Regions from separate parts of the Actinocorallia aurantiaca genome, predicted to be linked through region 1. Evidence: riboswitches for the same ligand, from Rfam matches in the RefSeq annotation. Region 1 holds a riboswitch; each other region holds the start of a gene.
What was found. A riboswitch is a leader RNA that binds a small molecule or an ion and turns the genes downstream of it on or off. The one in region 1 is predicted to bind S-adenosylmethionine.

Region 1 (4,569 bases):
TGTGGGAGGGCCAGGACGGCCCCGTGCGCATCGCGCCCCTCTTCCTCCTGTACGACTACTCCTTCCTCCCTCCCGGCTGCACGACCAAGGAGGAAGGGCTCGCGTACGCGATGGAGACCGGCGTCGTCTGCACCGACGAACGGCTGCTGCACCCCGACCCGTACCCGAGCCGCGAGGCCTGGTGCGAAGCCCGCGTCACCCTGACGGAGAAGCGGCTCGCCGACTGCGACCCCGACGTCCCCCTCGTCCTGGTCAACCACTACCCGCTGGTCCGGGACCCCATGGACGTCCTGTGGTACCCGGAGTTCGCGCAGTGGTGCGGGACGACGGCCACCGCGGACTGGCACCGGCGCTTCAACGTCAAGACGATGATCTACGGGCATCTGCACATCCCGCGGGAGACCCGCTACGACGGGGTGCGCTTCGAGGAGGTGTCCCTCGGCTACCCCAGGGAGTGGAAGAAGCGCCCGCGCCCTCCGCAGTTGCCCAGAGTCGTGCTCTAACGGACCACCGGCCGGATCTCCGCGACGAGGGCCGTGGCGTTGTCGAGGCCGCCGAGGCGCTCCGCCCTGCACACCAGTGCGGCGGCGAGCGCGGCGGCCGACTGGTGAATGCCCGCCAGCTCCACCAGGTCGCCGGCGAACCAGTCGTCCTCGCCGAGGGCCGCGCCGTCGCTGAGCAGGACGAGCATGTCGCCGGGCACGACCTGGACGTCCGCCAGGAACGGCTCGTCGGCGTATCCGCCGAGGTTGCCGAGCAGGATGGAGCCGCCCATGTTCGCGAACGGGTCGGTGAGCAGGGACTCGGCGAGCACCGTCTGGTCGGGGTTGAGGCGCAGCGCCGTCCGCCCCCCGAACGGCAGCATCCGCACCAGCCAGGCCGGGCTGTCCCCCACCGACAGCAGGGCCGTTCTCCCGTCCGGGTGGACGGCCGCGAACAGAGCCGTGGACGCTCCGCGCCCCTGGCCGACCACGGCGTCCTCGGCCGCCCTCAGCGCGCCTTCCAGGTCGTGGGAGGAGACGAGGTAGTCCTTCAGGGCGGCGACGGCCGCCCGCGCGGCGCGCGCACCCGAACCGTCCCCCGGGCCCGTCACACCGTCGCAGACGACCAGCGCGACCACGCCATCGGTGCTGCGGACCGCGGCGAACGCGTCCTCGTTGTCCCACTCGGGATCGCCCTTGGCCTTCCGAGACCCCACCGCCGTCTCGGCCGCGATCCGCACCGAGACGCCCTCGTCCCAGGGACGGGTCACGGCCGCCACCACGCCGCCCGGGTCGTTCCCCGCGAGCAGGGCGCGCACGACCGCGTCCAGCCCGTGCGGCGAGTTCCCCGCGTGCAGCTCCAACAGCAGCGAAGCGTCGGTGAGGTCACGCGGAGGCCGTCCGACGGCCAGCGTGACGAGCCCGCAGATCACCGCCCAGACGTCGCGTGCCCGCGCGCCGGGAGTCTCCGGGACGGGCTCCTCACCCGCCCCGTGCGGCGGGACGCGCAGGATCTGCCAGCCCCGCTCCGGCCCCCAGCGCAGCGAACCCGGATACAAGAACCCCGGGCCGGTCCGCGCGACGCTCTCCGAGAGCAGCGGCCAGAGGGCGGGAAGCTCGCCCATCAGCCGCTCCACGGGCATCCCTCCGGGGTCGCCGAGAGCCGGCAACGGTTCTTCGGGCCACTCGACGGTCACTTCAGCGCGCACGGCCTACTCCCGCCCTGGGACGTCCGAGAACGCCCGTGGATCAGCGACTGGTAATGCCGTTCATAGTGGTACTCCAGGCCTGTCCGGGCAAGGTCATCCGTCAGGTCGCGTCTGTGAACGTTCGCAAAGCCGCGATGAGCCGGTCGATGTGCTCGTCCGTGGTGCCCAGGCCGATGCTGGCGCGCACCGCCGTGCCGTCGGCGCCCTCGCACCCGCCCTCGCCGCCCAGCAGGTGACGGACCAGCGGATGCGCGCAGAACTTGCCGTCCCGGACGCCGATGCCGTGCTCGGCCGAGAGGTACTCCGCCACGGAGCGGGCCGAACGCCCCTCCACGGTGAAGGAGACGATCCCGACGCGGGGGTGCTCCGGGCCCCACAGCGACAGCTCCCGTACGGCGGGGAGCTGCGCGAGCCCCTCCCGGAGCCTGCCGAGCAGCCGCTCCTCCTCGGCGATCAGGTCCTCCCAGCCGGTGAGCGTCTCGCAGGCCGCCGCCAAGGCGATCGCCCCGAGCACGTTCGGCGTCCCCGCCTCGTGGCGCTGCTCGGCGTCCGCCGCCCACTCCACGGAGCCGCCGGAGCCGACGTTCCGGCTCGCGCCGCCGCCCTTCAGGTAGGGGGCCGCGGCACGCAGCCAGTCCGCGCGGCCGGCCAGGACGCCCGCCCCGAACGGGGCGTACAGCTTGTGTCCCGACAGCGCGACGTAGTCCAGGTCGCGGGCGTCCAGCGGACGGTGCGGAGCGAGCTGGGCGGCGTCCACCGCGATCCGCGCCCCGTGGCGGTGCGCCAGGTCGGCGAACTCCTGGACGGGCCACAGCTCGCCCGTCACGTTGGAGGCCGCCGTGATGACGAGCAGGCGCGGCCCCTGCGGGCAGACCCGCAGCGCCTCGCCGGCGGCCCTCAGCGCCTCGATCGGGCTCGCGGGGACGGGCAGCCGGACGGCGTTGCGCCACGGCAGCTGGGTCGCGTGGTGCTCGGACTCGAACACCACGACGGACGTCGGGACGGGAAGCGCCCGCGCCAGCAGGTTGAACGAGTCCGTGGTGTTGCGCGTGAAGACGACGGCCTGCGGCCCGCCGAGGAAGGAGCGGACGCTCTCGCGCGCCTCCTCGTAGGCCCGCGTGGTGACCTGCGAGGCGTACCCGGCGCCGCGGTGGACGCTGCTGTAGTACGGGAGCGCCCGCGTGACGGCTTCCTGCACGCTCTCCAGACACGGTGCCGAAGCCGCGTAGTCGAAGTTCGCGTACGGCACGACGCCCGTCGTGACGGGAACGGGGGCGTCGGCGCCGACGAGCTGCGGGATACGGGTGAGAACGGACATGACCCAGCCTCCGGGATCCTGGGACCCCGGGGTGTGCCCGACGGGTCCGCGCTTGCCGGACGCTTCTTGCGACCGGCCAGGTCGTCACCCGGACCACCCCACCGCGGAAGGAGGGTTGGCGGCCAGCGAGCCGGGGCTTGGCGCTGGCACTCATGACCTAGCCGGGACTATAGCAAGGCCCGCCGGGCCCTTCCAGCCCGGTCGGCCCGGCGGTCTCAGGCGAGCCCGGCGAAGAGGTCGTCCTCCTTGTCCGGCCCCTCGCCGCGCACCCGGATGAACGACTCCGCACCGAAGACGATCGGCTTGGCCTCCTCGGGCAGTTGCAGCAGGAAGATGCTGTCGCCCTGGCTGGCGTGCGCCCTCAGCGCCTCGAACTTGGCCTCCGCGTACTGCGCGACGTCCACCGTCGTGGTGATCATCTCGTCGGAGACGCCGAAGTTCATCGGCTCCTCCATGCCCAGCTCCTCGGCCAGCCCGCTGGCCTTGAGGTAGTCGAACATCATCTGCAGGCCCGACTGGGGCACCGCCGTGTAGTAGAGCCTGTCCGGGATCCCCGTCCTGTCGGTGGCCGCGACCGCGACGCGGTGCGTCTGGATGTGGTCGGGATGCCCGTAGCCGCCGTTCTCGTCATAGGTGACGACGACCTGCGGCCGGTACTGCTCCATCAGGGCCACGAGCCGATCCGTCGCCGCGTCGAGATCGACGTTGGCGAAGGAGTCCGCCGCGTGGTTGGCGTCCCAGCCGTCCATTCCCGAATCGGCGTAGCCGAGCAGTTCCACATGCTGGATGCCGAGCAGTTCGGCCGACTTCTTCAACTCCTGGAGCCGGAGCTCCCTGACCGCCGCCGGGTCGTGTCCGGGCTCTCCGGGCTTCACCCCGCCCGGTCCGTCTCCCTGCTCGCCGTTGGTGCACGTCACGAGCACCGTGCGGATTCCGGAGGCGGCGGCCTTGGCGAGCACCCCACCGGTGCTGATCACTTCGTCGTCGGGGTGGGCGTGTACCGCCATCAGGGTCAACATGGACTCAGCGTACGTCCACCGTCTTCCAACCGGTCACCTTCTTCTGCCACACGGTGGTGCCGTTGTAGCGGGCCGCGACGGTGCCGTCCTTCTTGGCGGTGAAGAGGCGCGAATAGCGACCCTTGGAATTGGTCGTGACCACCGCGATCCGGGTGCCCTTCTTCTTGCCCTTCGGCTTGAACCAGATCTCGATCTTCTGCTTTTTCAACGCCGCGTAGGCGCCCTTCGCCCCCAGGGCCCGCAGGGTTCCCTGAACGCGCAGCTTGGCCCCCTTGGTCACGGGCCGGGGAGCAACGGCCACGTTGAGCTTGGCGGCCCTCCGGACCGTCACCGCGCCCGTCTTCTTGGCCGTCTTGAAGGCGTAGTAGGCGTCCTTGGACGTTCCGTCCGTGGCCGCGACCTCGATCGTGTAGCGGCCGCCCCAGTCGTTCGCGTCGAGCAGGGCGGTCCCTCTCCAGACGCCGTCTCCGGCGGTTCCCGAGACCCGCTTCAAATCGCTGATCAGCGCGAACCCCTTACCGCCCGCGTGCTTGAGGGTGACG
Region 2 (4,569 bases), on a different contig from region 1:
CCCTCCTTGGCGACGAGGTTCATGCCGTCGCGGATCGGGTTGACCACCAGGACGTCCGCCAGCCGGAAGGCGGCGAGGGAGCGGGCGTAGTCGTCCTTGACCTGGAGGATCAGCGGGGTCCAGTCCTCCGTGCCGAACTCGTCGTTGATCTCCGAGGCGAGCCGTTCGACGGCGGCGGTGTAGTCGCGGTAGCGGGGCAGGTCGGTGCGGGAGGGGTAGGCGAAGGCCACGTGCACCACCCGGCCGTGCCATTCGCGGTGGTGGAGCAGCAGCTCCCAGTAGGCGGCGAGGCCCCGCACGATGTTCTTGGACAGCTCGGTGCGGTCGATGCGCAGGATGAGCTGCCGGTCGCCGATCTGCTCCAGCAGCGCGGCCCGGCGCTCGGCGACGTCGTCCCGCGCGGCGCGCTCCCGCAGGTCCGCGCCGTCCACGCCCAGGGAGTGCACGCCGATCCGGGTGGTCCTGCCCCGGTGCCGGACGGTCCGGGCGAACCGGTCGACCTTGGCGTCGAGGACCGACTCGCAGCAGTCCAGGAAGGCCTCGGCCCAGCGGTCGCACAGGAACCCGGCGTGGTCGGAGCCGAGGATGCCCTCCAGCACCTCGACGGCGATGTCGTCGGGCAGCAGGCGGAAGTACTCCGGCGGCGCCCACGGGGTGTGCGAGAAGTGCGCGACGCGGAGGTCGGGGCGCCGTTCGCGCAGCATCCGGGGGACCAGCGCCAGGTGGTAGTCCTGGACGACGACCTTCGCGCCACGCTCGGCGTCCTGGGCCAGGGCGTCGGCGAACGCCGAGTTGTAGGCCTCGTAGGACTGCCAGTCGCGCCGGAACGTGCTGTCGAAGTGCGGTTCGTTCGGGGTGTCGTAGAGCAGGTGGTGGACGAACCAGAGGGTGGAGTTGGCGATCGAGTTGTAGGCGCGGTGGAACGTCTTCTCGGGGATGTCCAGCATCCGGACGGCGCCCGTCTCGTGCCCGGCGCGGTCGAGCCGCCCGTACGGGTCCTGGCGGGCGGCGAGCCGGTCGCCCTCGGACAGGGCGGCGCACACCCAGACCAGGTCGGTGCCGGCCGCGACCGAGGCGAGGCCGGAGACCAGGCCCCCGCCGCCGCGGCGCATGCTCAGCGCGCCCTCTTCGGACAGGGAGAAGGACACGGGGCCGCGGTTGCTGGCGACGAGTACCTGCATGGCCAGAGTGTCGCATGCCACTGCGCGGAGGCGGGGAAGGGGACCGTTCCCACCCGGTACCGAGTGATCGAGCTAACATCGGAGGACGGTCCAAGGGGTGAGACCCCACGTGCTCGCAATCGGACACCTGTTGTAAAGTCGGGACACAACTTCATACAAGCCCGTGGATATCTCACGGGCGCTCATCCAGAGGGGTGGAGGGAACGGCCCTGCGAAGCCCCGGCAACCCTCCCGGTTCGCCATCGCGCCCATAGCGAGGCTTCGGCCGGGACGAGGTGCCAACTCCGGCCTGTGACCAGATCGGCACAGGGAAGATGAGGGAGAGGCCTCGTACTCATGCCCGACCTGGGTAACGCCACCGCGCTGATCTGCCGCGAGTGTGGCAACACCGTAGAACTCGGCCCCTACTACGCCTGCTCCGAGTGTTTCGGGCCGCTGGAGGTCTCCTACGACCTCAGCGGCGTGACGCGCGAGAGCATCGAGGCGGGTCCGCACAACATCTGGCGTTACAAGGACCTGCTGCCGGTTCCTTCGAACGTCGCCGAGATCCCCAACACCGAGCCCGGCTACACCCGGCTGGTGAAGGCCGACCAGCTCGCCTCCGCGCTGGGGATGCAGGCCCTGTGGGTCAAGGACGACAGCGGCAACCCCACCCACTCCTTCAAGGACCGCGTCGTCGGGGTCGCGCTGGCCGCCGCGCGGGAGCTGGGCTTCAAGGTCCTGGCCTGCCCCTCCACCGGCAACCTCGCCAACGCCGTGGCCGCCGCCGCGGCCCGCGCCGGCATCCGCAGCGCCGTGTTCGTGCCCTCCGACCTGGAGCAGCAGAAGATCATCACGACGGCCGTGTACGACGGCACGTTCGTGACCGTGGACGGCAACTACGACGACGTCAACCGGCTCGCCTCCGAACTCGCCGGCGAGCAGGAGGACTGGGCGTTCGTGAACGTGAACGTCCGCCCGTTCTACGCGGAGGGCTCCAAGACCCTCGGCTACGAGATCGCCGAGCAGCTCGGCTGGCGGCTGCCCGACCAGATCGTGGTCCCGATCGCGTCCGGCTCCCAGCTGACCAAGATCGACAAGGCGTTCCAGGAGTTCATCAAGCTCGGACTGGTCGAGGACAAGCCCTACAAGGTCTACGGCGCGCAGGCCGAGGGCTGCAGCCCCGTCTCCGCCGCCTTCAAGGCCGGCCACGACGTGGTCCGGCCGGTCAAGCCGGACACGATCGCCAAGTCCCTGGCGATCGGCAACCCCGCCGACGGGCCCTACGTCCTGGACGCGGTGCGCCGGACGGGCGGGGCCGTCGAGGACGTCACCGACCCCGAGGTCGTCGAGGGCATCCGGCTGCTGGCCCGCACCGAGGGCATCTTCGCCGAGACCGCGGGCGGCGTGACCGTCGGCGTGCTGAAGAAGCTCATCGAGAGCGGTCTGCTGGACCCGTCGCTGGAGACGGTCATCATCAACTCGGGCGAAGGCCTGAAGACCCTGGACGCGGTCGCCTCGGTGGCCAAGCCGTCCGCCAACATCGCGCCCAACATCGAGGCTTTCCGCGCTACAGGATTGGTCTGAGCATGAGTGTTTCCGTTCGCATCCCCACGATCCTCCGCACCTACACCGGCGGCGAGTCCGAGGTGAAGGCCGAGGGCGGCACCCTGCGTGACGTCATCGCGGACCTGGAGAAGAACCACTCCGGCATCTCCGCCCGGGTCCTGGACGACGCGGGCAGGCTCCGCCGGTTCGTGAACGTCTACGTCGGCGACGAGGACGTCCGGTTCGCCGAGGGCCTGGACACGCCCACTCCCGCGGGCATCCAGGTCTCCATCATTCCGGCGGTCGCCGGGGGCTGCTGAGGCCGATGACAGTGGAAAGGATCCGCCCGTCAAAAGGCGGGTCCTTTCTTTTTTGTTTTCCCGAATGGCTGGCCGGACCCGGCCGAAGCAATTCCCCGCCCACCCGCACCGCCGGTATCTTCCGGCACACGTCCATCCAGATGGACGGCTACCGCACCCTGGAGCAGGGGCAGCGGGTCGAGTTCGAGATCACCCAGAGCGACCGGGGCCCGCAGGCCGACCTGGTCCGCTCTCTTTGATCCGCAATTCGCGGGACCCGCAGGTGCTCGGCCCTGCGGGTCTTTCTCTTTTCGGATTCCGTTTCGTACGTCGCCGCGCGAAAGGGAGAGGTCACCGGTTCACGGAGGTCCTGCGCCAGCCGCTCCAGCTGTCCTCTCCGTCGTAGTCGTTCCAGCCGTCGTCGTAATCGTCGTAGCGGTCGCCGTGGTCGCCGTCGTTCCAGCCCCAGCGGTCCCACAGCCGGAACGGGCGGCTGACGTGGCCGTAGGTGCGGTAGGTCGGCGGGACGAAGATCCGGTACCGGTTCGAGAAGTTCCGCCCCCTCGACTGGCGGGTCTGGCGCAGGCCGCGCCCGCGGTCCCCGTCGTACCAGGAGACGCGGTCGACCATGCGGAAGTCCGCGCGGCCCCAGCGGTCGGCGCGCTCGCACTCGATGGTGCGGTAGCGGTACGGAGTCCTCTTCTGCAGGCAGACCCGGATGTAGGGCACCGGTACCCGGCCGTTGTAGGAGTGGCGGAACACCCGGACCTTCACCCCGCCGCGGCGTCCGCCCCAGGAGTAGGGCCAGACCTTCGTGTGGATCCGATGGCGGTAGCGCGACTGTTCTTTCTGCTCTTGCCGTGCGGAGGTCTCGGAGGCCTGTGCCGAAGTGCCCGTGGCGGCCGTCAGGCCCAGGACCATCGCACCCGAGAGCGCCAGCCCCAAGATCTTCTTCACTGCTCGTCCCCTTCTCATCGGACGAAGTAACCCTTGCCCCCAGGATCTTCACCTGAACACGCATGGTGCAAACTAGACTACAGAAAGTAATTACCCTAGCTCATCGCCCCATCGCACGGTTAGTTGCCGCATATCGCCCAGGTGCGGGCCCGTGGTGGGACCTTGCCTGCTCAGAGGTGGTCCCGCTTGCACTCGATGGGGGAGAGTGCTAAACAGTGATTGGCACTCTCCCCGTGAGAGTGATAACTCCGAAAGCTTTCTGGATCGGGACGATGAGGTCTCGCCACCGCGCGGCACACATGGGGCTGCCGGAACGGTGGGGCCGTCCGTCGCGGGCATCTGCCCGATCCGCCATGTTCCGTATCCACACGAGGAGGATCTGGAGCCTATGGCTGCCAAGATGATCGCGTTCAACGAGGAGGCCCGGCGCGGTCTCGAGCGTGGCATGAACCAGCTGGCCGACGCCGTCAAGGTGACTCTCGGTCCCAAGGGCCGCAACGTCGTGCTCGAGAAGAAGTGGGGCGCCCCCACGATCACCAACGATGGCGTGTCCATCGCCAAGGAGATCGAGCTCGAGGACCCGTGGGAGAAGATCGGCGCCGAGC
Region 3 (4,569 bases), on a different contig from region 1:
CGCGAAGGCCAGTTCACTCTCCCCGCGGCGCAGGCTCTCGCAGGCCAGCTGGACCGCGACCAGCGCGGAGGACTGCGCGGAGTCGACCGTCAGGCTGGGCCCGCGAAGGCCGAGTGCGTAGGAGACGCGGTTGGCGATCAGGCCCCGGTTCAGGCCGGGAAGCGAGTGCCTGGTGACCGCGCCGGCCCGGCGCACCAGCCCGGCGTAGTCGGAGGCGATCGCCCCGACGAACACCCCGGCGGGGCGTCCGGCGAGCGCGGCGGGAACGATGCCCGCCCGTTCCAGGGCCTCCCAGGCCAGTTCGAGCACCAGCCGCTGCTGCGGGTCGAGCGCGGCGGCCTCCCTCGGCGAGATCCCGAAGAACGCGGCGTCGAACAGGTCCGGCCGTTCCAGAAAGGCGCCGGATCCCCGCGCCCCATTATCGGAGACGGCACTCTCACCCTTTTCAAGAATTCGCCAGAAGGATTCCGGATCAGGCGCCCCCGGAATCCTGCACGCCAATCCGACGACCGCGACGGGAATAACGCCACCCATATCTGCTCCTTGGCCGACCAGACCATTCATCAAGTCGAGTCTGCGCCTCGGGCAAGGGTTTTCACCACCCTTAACAACCCCTAGAAACCCCTAGCAGAGGAGGTCACAGGAATTCCGCCAGATCCAATCGGCGAGAAACACCGAGCTTGCGGTAGATACGGGTGAGGTGCTGTTCGACGGTGCTGACCGTGACGTACAGCCGGGAGGAGATCTGCCGGTTGGACAGCCCCTGCGCGGCGAGGGTGGCGACCTTGAGCTCGGCCTCGCTGAGCACCACCGAGGCCCGGGACACGCCGTGGGCGCCCGCCGGGACCTCCTCTCCCTGCCCGGGGTCGGAGGGCAGTCCGCAGGACGCGGCGATCGCGCGCGCCCTGGCCCCCGCGGCGAGGGCGCGCGCACGATCGCCTCCGGCGTCCCTGGCCTTGCCCAGCGCGCTCAGCGTGCCGGCCAGCTCCAGCCGGTCCCCGGCCTCCTCCAGTACCGCCGCCGCCTCCTCCAGCAGAGCCCCCCGCCGGCGCGGGGTGCCGGCTTCAGCCTGGAGCCGCAGGGCCAGCCCCCGGGTGCGGGTGCGCCCGGCGCCCAACCGGTCCAGCCGGTCCAGCTGCTCCTCGGCCAGCGCCAGGGCCTCGCGGCGGCGGCCGAGTTCGAGCGCGGCCCGGCCCGCCCCGATCCGCCAGGCCGCCAGGCCGGGCAGGTCGACCTCCCAGCGCCGCATCCGCTCGCCGCACTCCAGGAATTCGGCGAAAGCGCTCTCCGCATCTCCGGCAGCGAGGCGAAAATATCCGCGAGCCGCCAGATAATGCAGTCCAGCAGGCGTCTCGAACATCGTCGGAGGAACCGGGACGGCAAGGTAGCGAAGCGCGTCCTCATTCTTTCCCATCACCGCCTTGGCCGAGATCATGATGGCGAAGGGAATGCCGATCGCCACTCCCCAGCTCTGCCACGAGATATGCGTCAGCGCCGTTCTCACCGCCTCCACCGCGGCCGGGAGGTCGCCCTGCCGGAAGGCGCTCTCGGCGCGGATCGCGGCGAAGGCGCCGAGCCAGACCGGGTCGCAGTGCGCGGTGGTCTGCTCCAGCAGCGGCTCGCACCAGCGGGCGGCCCTGTCCGCGCGGTCGGCATAGACGAGCGTGGCGAGGGAGGCCAGCAGCGGCTCCAGCGCGCCGGAGCCCATCGGGCAGTCGCCGAGCACCCGTTCGGCCCGGGCCACCGCTTCGTCCCCGGCGCCGGTGGACATGAGCTCGCGCAGCGCGTCCAGGCCCTCGCAGATCGGGGGCGGCGAGGCGCACGCGTCCCGGGACGGACCGAGGAGACCGGGGTACCAGCAGGACGCCCAGTCCCGCAGGGATCGGACCGTTCCTCTCGGGTCGGGTCCCGACTCCAACTCCGCCAGGGCGAGTGCCGCCTCTTCGGGGTGCCCGGTCCGCACCAGGCTCTTGACGGTGGCCGGTGTGATCGGGGGGGCATACCGCATGGTCCGTCCTCACTGTTGCTTGCGACGTGCTCGAGGCACGCCGCCTGGCGTCACCCGGGGCACCCTGCAGCAGTGAGGGTTGCCGGCCAGCGAGCCGGGGCTTGGCGCTGGCGCTCCTTGCCGAACATCGCCAGAATACACACTAATTAAGTAGGAAAACCATAGATCCATCCCGTTTTCGTTGAATCTTCACCCCTCCCCGGCTCAGCGGAGGAGGGACAGGGAGTCCAGGTCCAGGGCGTGGTCGGCGTGGCGGGCGGTCATGGTGCAGAACATGTCGTCGCCGCGGTCGGTGCGCTCCACGAGCATGGAGGCGCCGATGGACATGGTGATGCCGTGGAAGGCGTGTTCGCGGTAGGAGGTCCAGCAGTCGTCCCAGGTCAGGGGGATGCCACTCGCGGCCAGGGAGGCGTGGTAGCGGCGGACGAGGGCGTGCTCGCAGGCGCGGCGGGTCTCCGTGGGGAGACTGGAGCCCAGGAAATAGGACAGGTCGGACAGCGGGGACCCGTAGGTGCAGGTCTGCCAGTCCACGATGTAGGGGCGGGAGCGGCCGAACAGGAGGTTGTCGGCGCGGAAGTCGCCGTGAGTGAGGCTCGCCGGACCGGGACGGGGAGCCAGGTAGGCGGCCATGCGCGGGAGGAAATCCTCGATGAGCGCGAGGATCTCGGGGGTCAGGCGCTCGGCGTAGCGGTCGCGGAAGCCGTCGTACAGGCCGGTGACCATCGCCGCAGTGAACTCGGAGGAGGCCGCGTCGTGGCGGTTCAGCCACGGGAGGGCGGCCAGGTCCGGGGAGTCCCAGCCGGCCGCGTGCAGGATCGCGAGCTCGTCCACGGCCGCCGCGGCCTCCTCGGCGGTGACGCCGGCGAGCTGGTCGCCCGGGCGGGCCGGGGCGAGGTCCTCCAGGATGACGGTGTAGTCGTCCTGTCCGGGCTCGTATGCGCTGAAGTGGCAGACGGGGATCGCGGCGGCCAGCCCCTGCGCCAGGTGGGTGTAGAAACCCGCCTCGATCTCGTAGGTGCGGATCGCCCTGGCCGCGGCGCGGCTCGCCGGGTCGAGGGCGGGGACCTTGGCGACCAGGGTGGCGGGCAGGTCCACGGGCCGCTCGTAGGCGAGGTTCAGGCGGAAGGTGTCGGAGACCTGGCCGGTGCCGACGGGAACGGCGTCGACGCCGGTCACCTTCACTCCGGCGAGGCGGGGCGCGAGGGCCTCGGTCAGCCAGGCGGCGGTCAGGCCGTGGGCTCCGGGAAGGGCGGGGGCGGTCATGACCGGTCCTCCTGGTCGTCGGCGGAGTTCGGGGAAGGCGCCCAGTCGTGGTCGCGCCACCCCGGCGGCTGGTGCCATTCGGTCCAGCCGTGTCCGGTGCGGCCGTCCTCGGCCTCGAAACGGCACAGGGCTCGCGGGAAGTACGCGAGGACGCCGTCGGGGGAGGTCACCGCGACGGGCGCGAACGCCGTCGGCGTCGCGGTCATCGGCGCGCCCTTCAGCCCGAGCCGCGAGTACTCCGGCAGGTCGTCCGGACCGAAGACCGTCTCGGCGCGGAAGCCGTCGAGGTGGACCGGACCCTCCTCACGCGCGGCGGTGAACGACGGCCATTCCATGGGGAAGCCGACGTTGGCCTGCATCCCGTGGAACCAGGTGCCGTCGTCGAGCCGCCCCGAACTCCACAGCCAGGAGACCGACCACCAGTCCCGCTCTCCCCACGAGTGGTCCCGCTCCCCCGAGGCGGTGACGTCGAAAGTCTCGTCGCCCACCCGGACCGTTCCCGAGACCGTGCAGGGGATCTCGTAGCGCGGCAGGTCCTTGTACGGGTACGCGCCGCCGACGGTGTCCCATTCGAGGTCCAGGACGAGCCTCGTCGTCTCGGTCCCGCCGAGGTCTCCGTAGGCGTCCGTCGCGGACGCGAGCACGTGCGCGACGGCGTCCAGGCTCACGCGGGCGGGGCCGAACGGTTCCGGGATCTCCTGCGAGGCCCGGTAGGAGTCCGTCCGCACCGCCGTCTCACCGGGGGCGGGCAGCGGGGCGTCGTCGTCCGCGACGATGACGAGCGGGTGCCCCGGCCTGGCCACGCAGGCCCAGTACCAGGCCCGTCCCCAGTTCGGGTAGAGGCCGAGCCGGACGTACCCGCCGAGCGAACCGTCCTCGGTGGCGAAGTCGAAGTAGTAGGACTCGTTCCACAGCATCCCCTCCCCCGGAGCGTGCCGTGACTCGTCCTCCTCCGTGAGTCGCCAGGTCCCGTGTTCCACGATCCTCACCATGCGGTCGCTCCTCCTCAGACGGACGCATGACGTTGTTCGCCGAACGATGTCACAAGAGCCAACAAAATAGAACAGAGTTCAAAAACCAGAATGATGAAGACCCCTGCGCGGTAGTACACGTTCCCGGCAAGGGCGGCTCGACGGTCGCTCGGAGGGTGCCGGACGCACTCGGACGGGAACGCGGGCAGGGCCCCCGCCCCCGCGCCTCGCGGTGGGGGCGGGGGCCCTCGCTTCTCCGGCCGTGCGGCCCCCCTCGTTCCTCAGTCCTCGGCCGGAGCGGGGAAGGCCAGGACGATGAGCGTCGCG
Region 4 (4,569 bases), on a different contig from region 1:
AAAAGGGAACGGGGTGTCGGTAAGACCGGACGTTTTTCAGAGTGCGGCGAGTTCGCGGGGCGTGGGACGGTGTTCGCCGGCGGCCCGGCGGGGTTGATTGTTGAGTTGAACTCAACTTACGCTCTGCCACATGACGTCTCTCTCGGAACGCGGCACTCAGACCCGGCGGCGGCTGCTCGACGCCGCGGCGGAGGAACTGATCCGGACGGGGGAGGTGGAGGTCGCGGCGGTCGCGCGGCGGGCCGGGGTGAGCGTGGGGCTGCCCTACCGGTACTTCGGCACGCAGAGCGGGCTGCTCGGCGCGCTTCTGGCGCGCTTCTACTACCAGGTGGACGCCGTGGTGTTCCGCGGGTTTCCGGGCGAGACCTGGGTCGCGCGGGAGAGGGCCCGGATGGCGGCCCTGGTGCGGCATCTGTACGCCGATCCGCTCGCGCCGACGATCCTGGGGCAGATGAGCAGGGACATCCAGGCCGCCGAAGTCGAGGCCCAGTACATGAGGCTGATCATCGACCGGGCCGCGCGCAACCTCGCGGGGGCCCGCAGCCGCGGGGAGGGGGCCGCCGACGGCGACCTCGAACTGCTGGCGGCCTGCCTCATGGGCGGGTTGCGCTCGGCGCTGAGCCTGGCGCTCAACCGGACGCCCCGGCCCGACCCCGAGGTCCTGACCGAGGCCCTCTGGACGTTCATGAAGAACATCACCCACCCGCGTGAGGCTCTGCTCTGAGGGGCTGCCCGGCAGCCCCGCCGACCGGGCGACGGGTCAGGACGCGGGGCGGACGTCGACGTGGTCGGAGCCGGAGGTCTGGGCGTCGAAACGGGAGGTGCCGTCGAAACGGGCCTGCCAGGAGCCGTCGCGGTCCGCGGTGAAGGCGCGGGTGAAGCGGCCGTCCCGGCCGGTGGTCACGGTCGCCTTGTACGTCCACTTCGAGGTGCCCTGGGCGCGGAAGTAGAGGCGGACCTTGCGGGCGGAGTAGGGGATGTAGCGCTCGGGCCGGTCGCTCCAGCGGACGAGCCTGCTCGACACGGTCAGCTTGCGGCCCTTGCGCACGGGCTCGGGACCCGCGTTGAAGCCGGTGAACTTCGTGTCGTGCTTCTGCCACCAGAAGAAGCTCTCGTCGGCGATCGTCCTGCCGCCCCGGCCGGTCACGATGACCTGGAGCCGCCACTTGCCGGTGTCCTCTTCGGTGAAGCAGCCGGTGCCGAGCTCGTAGGCGTCCTCCCCGGCCGAGAGCTTCGACGAGATCCAGCCGCCCCGGCCGCGGGAGTCGTACAGCTTGGCCCGGAAGGTCGAGCCGGAGGGCGCGGTGGCCGCCGCCCTGATGTTCGCCGGCACGCAGGTGCCGGGCCCTTGGACGACGACCTTCTTGTCGTAGGTGAAGACGACGTCCGCTCCGGCGGCCTGCGCGGGCGCGGCGGTGAGCGGGACGAGCAGCAGGGCGCTCAGGCCGAGCAGGCGGTGCATGGGGGAGCCTCCGGGGGATGGGTGCCCGAGTGTATCGAGCCATGATCGGACCCGGTTTCCCGGGCACCGTTGACATCTAACTCTAATTTTCCTACCTTTTAAGTAGGTAAAGAGCGTCGACGTCAAGCCCCGGCTGGTCGGCCGGCAACCCTCGTTCCCGCGCGGGGTGCTCCCGGGGATCACCTGGCGGCGTGATCCAGCGCCGCAATGAGCGGGCCCCGTCAGGGGCTCTCGGTGGAAAGGCATGACCCCCCACATGTACGCAGTTCGCACCTCCGCCCTCCTGCTGACCGCCCTCCTCGCCCTCACCGCCTGCGGCGGCGGGACCTCCGCGGACGCCGACGCGGAATCGGGAGAGCCGGTCAAGGGCGGGACGCTGGTCTACGCGGTCAACACCGAACCGACGAACCTCGACCCGCACGCCAGCCCGCAGGACATCACCGGCCTCTACACCAGGCCCGTGCTCGACTCCCTGGTCACGCTGGACGACCAGGGGAAGATCCACCCCTGGCTGGCCTCCTCCTGGGAGATCTCCGCGGACCAGAAGACCTACACGTTCAAGCTGCGCGAGGGCGTGAAGTTCAGCGACGGCACGGTCTTCGACGCCGCCGCCGTCAAGGCCAACCTCGAGCACATCGTGGACCCGAAGACCAAGTCGCAGCTCGCCGCCGGCTTCATCGCCCCCTACACCGGTTCGGAGGTCGTCGACGCGCGGACGGTGAAGGTCTCCTTCTCCCGCCCGCACTCGCCGTTCCTCGCCGCGCTGGCCACCGCCTACTTCGGCATCCAGTCGCCGGAGTCGCTGAAGAAGGGCCCCGAGGAGCTGGCCAAGCGGGTGATCGGCACCGGCCCGTTCGTCATCGACGAGTTCACCCCGCGCCAGGGCATCACCTACCACCGCAACCCGGACTACGACTGGGCGCCTCCGACCGCCGCGCACTCCGGTCCCGCCCACCTGGAGAAACTGGAGATCAAGCTGCTGGCCGAGGACTCCGTCCGGCTCGGCGCGCTGACCAGCGGCCAGGTCGACGGGATCGCCAGCGTGCCGCCGGTGAACGTCAAGCAGCTCAAGGCCGACTCCCGCTTCACGCTCCAGACCAAGCAGGCCCCCGGCGGCAACTACAGCTACTACCCGAACACCGCCGGCGGCGTGTTCAAGGACGTGAAGGTCCGCCAGGCGTTCCGTGACGGCATCGATTTCAAGACAGTCGTCGACAAGCTGTACTTCGGCGTCTTCCAGCCGGCGTTCAGCCCGATCTCGCCCGCCACCCAGGGGTACGACAAGAGCACCGAGACCCAGTGGAAGTACGACCCGGACGGTGCCGCCAAGCTGCTTGACGAGGCGGGCTGGACCGGCCGGGACGACCAGGGCTACCGCACCAGGGACGGTGAGCGCCTCACCGTCCGCTGGCCGTTCCTGAAGGCGTTCGCCCGCGAACAGCGCGACACCCTGGCCCAGCAGATCCAGGCCGAGGCCAAGAAGATCGGCTTCGACGTGGCGTTCGACGACGTCACCGTCGCCGAATACCTGCCCAAAGTCATCAAGGGCGACTACGACCTGGCCGACTTCAGCTGGCAGCGCGCGGACGGCGACGCCCTGCGCAACCTCTTCTCGTCCTCCAGCATCACCAACGCCGAGCAGTACGGCCAGAACCAGGCCAAGTACACCGACAAGGAGGTCGACGGCTGGCTCGACGACTCCCTGAACACCACCGACCTCGCCGAACGCGCCGCCCTGTACTCCAAGGTGCAGCAGAAGGTGAACACCGACGTCGCCGTGTTCCCCGTCTACGTCTTCAACTACGTGCTGGGCTCGTCGAAGAAGGCGCACGGCATCGGATGGGAGCCGCAGGCCTACCCGACCTTCTACAGCGCCTGGGTGACCAAGTGAGCCGGGTGAGTAAGAGCAGGACGCCCGCACGACACCCGGTGGCGCGCCGGACCCTCGTCCGGCTCGGCGCGTCGCTGCTGGTGCTGTGGGGCGCGGTCACACTCGCCTTCGCCTCGCTGCACCTGACCCCGGGCAGCATCGAGGACACGCTGATCGGCCAGTCCACGGTGACGCCGGAGGTCCGGGCGCAGATCGTCGCCGACTACGGGCTCGACGAGCCGGTGCACGTCCAGTACCTCGCCTACCTGGGCCGGGTCCTGAAGGGCGACCTCGGCCACTCCTACCAGCTGCACGACTCGGTGTCCTCGCTCATCTCCAGCCAGGCCGTCCCCTCGCTCCAGCTCACCCTGACGGGTCTGGGCCTGGCCGCGGTGACCGCGATCCTGCTGTCCCTGCTGACGGCCAAGAGGAGTCGGCTGCTGCGCGGAGTGGTGTCCGGGCTCGAGCTGGTCGGCATCTCGGTGCCGGTCTTCTGGGCCGGGATCCTGCTGCTGACGGTGTTCTCCTTCCAGCTCGGATGGTTCCCCGCCGCGGGCGGCGACGGGTTCTCCGGGCTCGTCCTGCCGGCCGTCGCGGTGGCGATCTCCGTGACCGCCCTGCTGAGCCAGGTGATGCGGGAGGGTCTGGAGACCGTCCTGGAGGAGCCGTTCGTGCTGACGGCGCGGGCCCGCGGCCTGTCCGACCTGGCGGTGCGGTTCAGGCATGCGCTGCGGCACGTGCTGCTGCCCGCCGTGACGCTCGGCGGCTGGCTGTTCGGCCTGGTCCTCGGCGGCCTCGTCACCATCGAGATGATCTTCTCCCGGCAGGGGCTCGGCCAGCTCACCCTGAACGCGGTCACCGGCAAGGACCTGCCCGTCGTGATGGGCGTGGTCGTCCTCACCAGCGGCGTCTACGTCGTCGTCAACATCCTCCTCGACCTGCTCTACCTGGTCATCGACCCCCGGTTGCGAGGTGCCCATGAGCCGGGTTCGTGAATGCCGGACGCCGCGGCCCGGCGTGTGGGGCGCCGCGGTCTTCCTCGTCCTCCTGATCGCCGCCGCGGTGTTCCCCGGACTGCTGGTCTCCGGCGACCCGAACGGGACGGACATGCTGGCGGCCCTGCAGGGGCCGACGGCGGACCACCCGCTCGGCACCGACGCCAACGGCCGCGACCTGCTCACCCGCATCGTGCACGGCGCCCGCCCCTCGCTGCTGGCGGGCCTCGGGGTGACCGCGC

Region 2: linked by a shared signal. The riboswitch ahead of thrC (threonine synthase) and the one ahead of ABD327_RS02410 (aminotransferase class V-fold PLP-dependent enzyme) in region 1 are both predicted to bind S-adenosylmethionine.
Region 3: linked by a shared signal. The riboswitch ahead of ABD327_RS10930 (helix-turn-helix transcriptional regulator) and the one ahead of ABD327_RS02410 (aminotransferase class V-fold PLP-dependent enzyme) in region 1 are both predicted to bind S-adenosylmethionine.
Region 4: linked by a shared signal. The riboswitch ahead of ABD327_RS11845 (ABC transporter substrate-binding protein) and the one ahead of ABD327_RS02410 (aminotransferase class V-fold PLP-dependent enzyme) in region 1 are both predicted to bind S-adenosylmethionine.

What each region holds. Positions count from the first base shown of each region.
Region 1 is NZ_BAAATZ010000002.1:330,503-335,071, reverse strand. Features, by position in the region: gene ABD327_RS02420 (metallophosphoesterase family protein) at 1-503, shown strand, start outside; gene ABD327_RS02415 (PP2C family protein-serine/threonine phosphatase) at 500-1,690, opposite strand; gene ABD327_RS02410 (aminotransferase class V-fold PLP-dependent enzyme) at 1,791-3,008, opposite strand; SAM riboswitch class IV at 3,052-3,166, opposite strand; gene ABD327_RS02405 (PIG-L family deacetylase) at 3,224-4,027, opposite strand; gene ABD327_RS02400 (hypothetical protein) at 4,032-4,569, opposite strand, start outside.
Region 2 is NZ_BAAATZ010000003.1:508,234-512,802, forward strand. Features, by position in the region: gene ABD327_RS05580 (alpha,alpha-trehalose-phosphate synthase (UDP-forming)) at 1-1,181, opposite strand, end outside; SAM riboswitch class I at 1,361-1,502, shown strand; gene thrC (threonine synthase) at 1,518-2,747, shown strand; gene ABD327_RS05590 (MoaD/ThiS family protein) at 2,750-3,028, shown strand; gene ABD327_RS37435 (cold shock domain-containing protein) at 3,034-3,267, shown strand; gene ABD327_RS05600 (hypothetical protein) at 3,359-3,964, opposite strand; gene groL (chaperonin GroEL) at 4,353-4,569, shown strand, end outside.
Region 3 is NZ_BAAATZ010000007.1:96,550-101,118, forward strand. Features, by position in the region: gene ABD327_RS10925 (type I polyketide synthase) at 1-534, opposite strand, end outside; gene ABD327_RS10930 (helix-turn-helix transcriptional regulator) at 638-2,008, opposite strand; SAM riboswitch class IV at 2,019-2,130, opposite strand; gene ABD327_RS10935 (phosphotransferase) at 2,213-3,271, opposite strand; gene ABD327_RS10940 (DUF7064 domain-containing protein) at 3,268-4,263, opposite strand; gene ABD327_RS10945 (MFS transporter) at 4,524-4,569, opposite strand, start outside.
Region 4 is NZ_BAAATZ010000007.1:304,199-308,767, reverse strand. Features, by position in the region: gene ABD327_RS11855 (TetR/AcrR family transcriptional regulator) at 131-724, shown strand; gene ABD327_RS11850 (hypothetical protein) at 761-1,462, opposite strand; SAM riboswitch class IV at 1,568-1,680, shown strand; gene ABD327_RS11845 (ABC transporter substrate-binding protein) at 1,719-3,353, shown strand; gene ABD327_RS11840 (ABC transporter permease) at 3,350-4,327, shown strand; gene ABD327_RS11835 (ABC transporter permease) at 4,311-4,569, shown strand, end outside.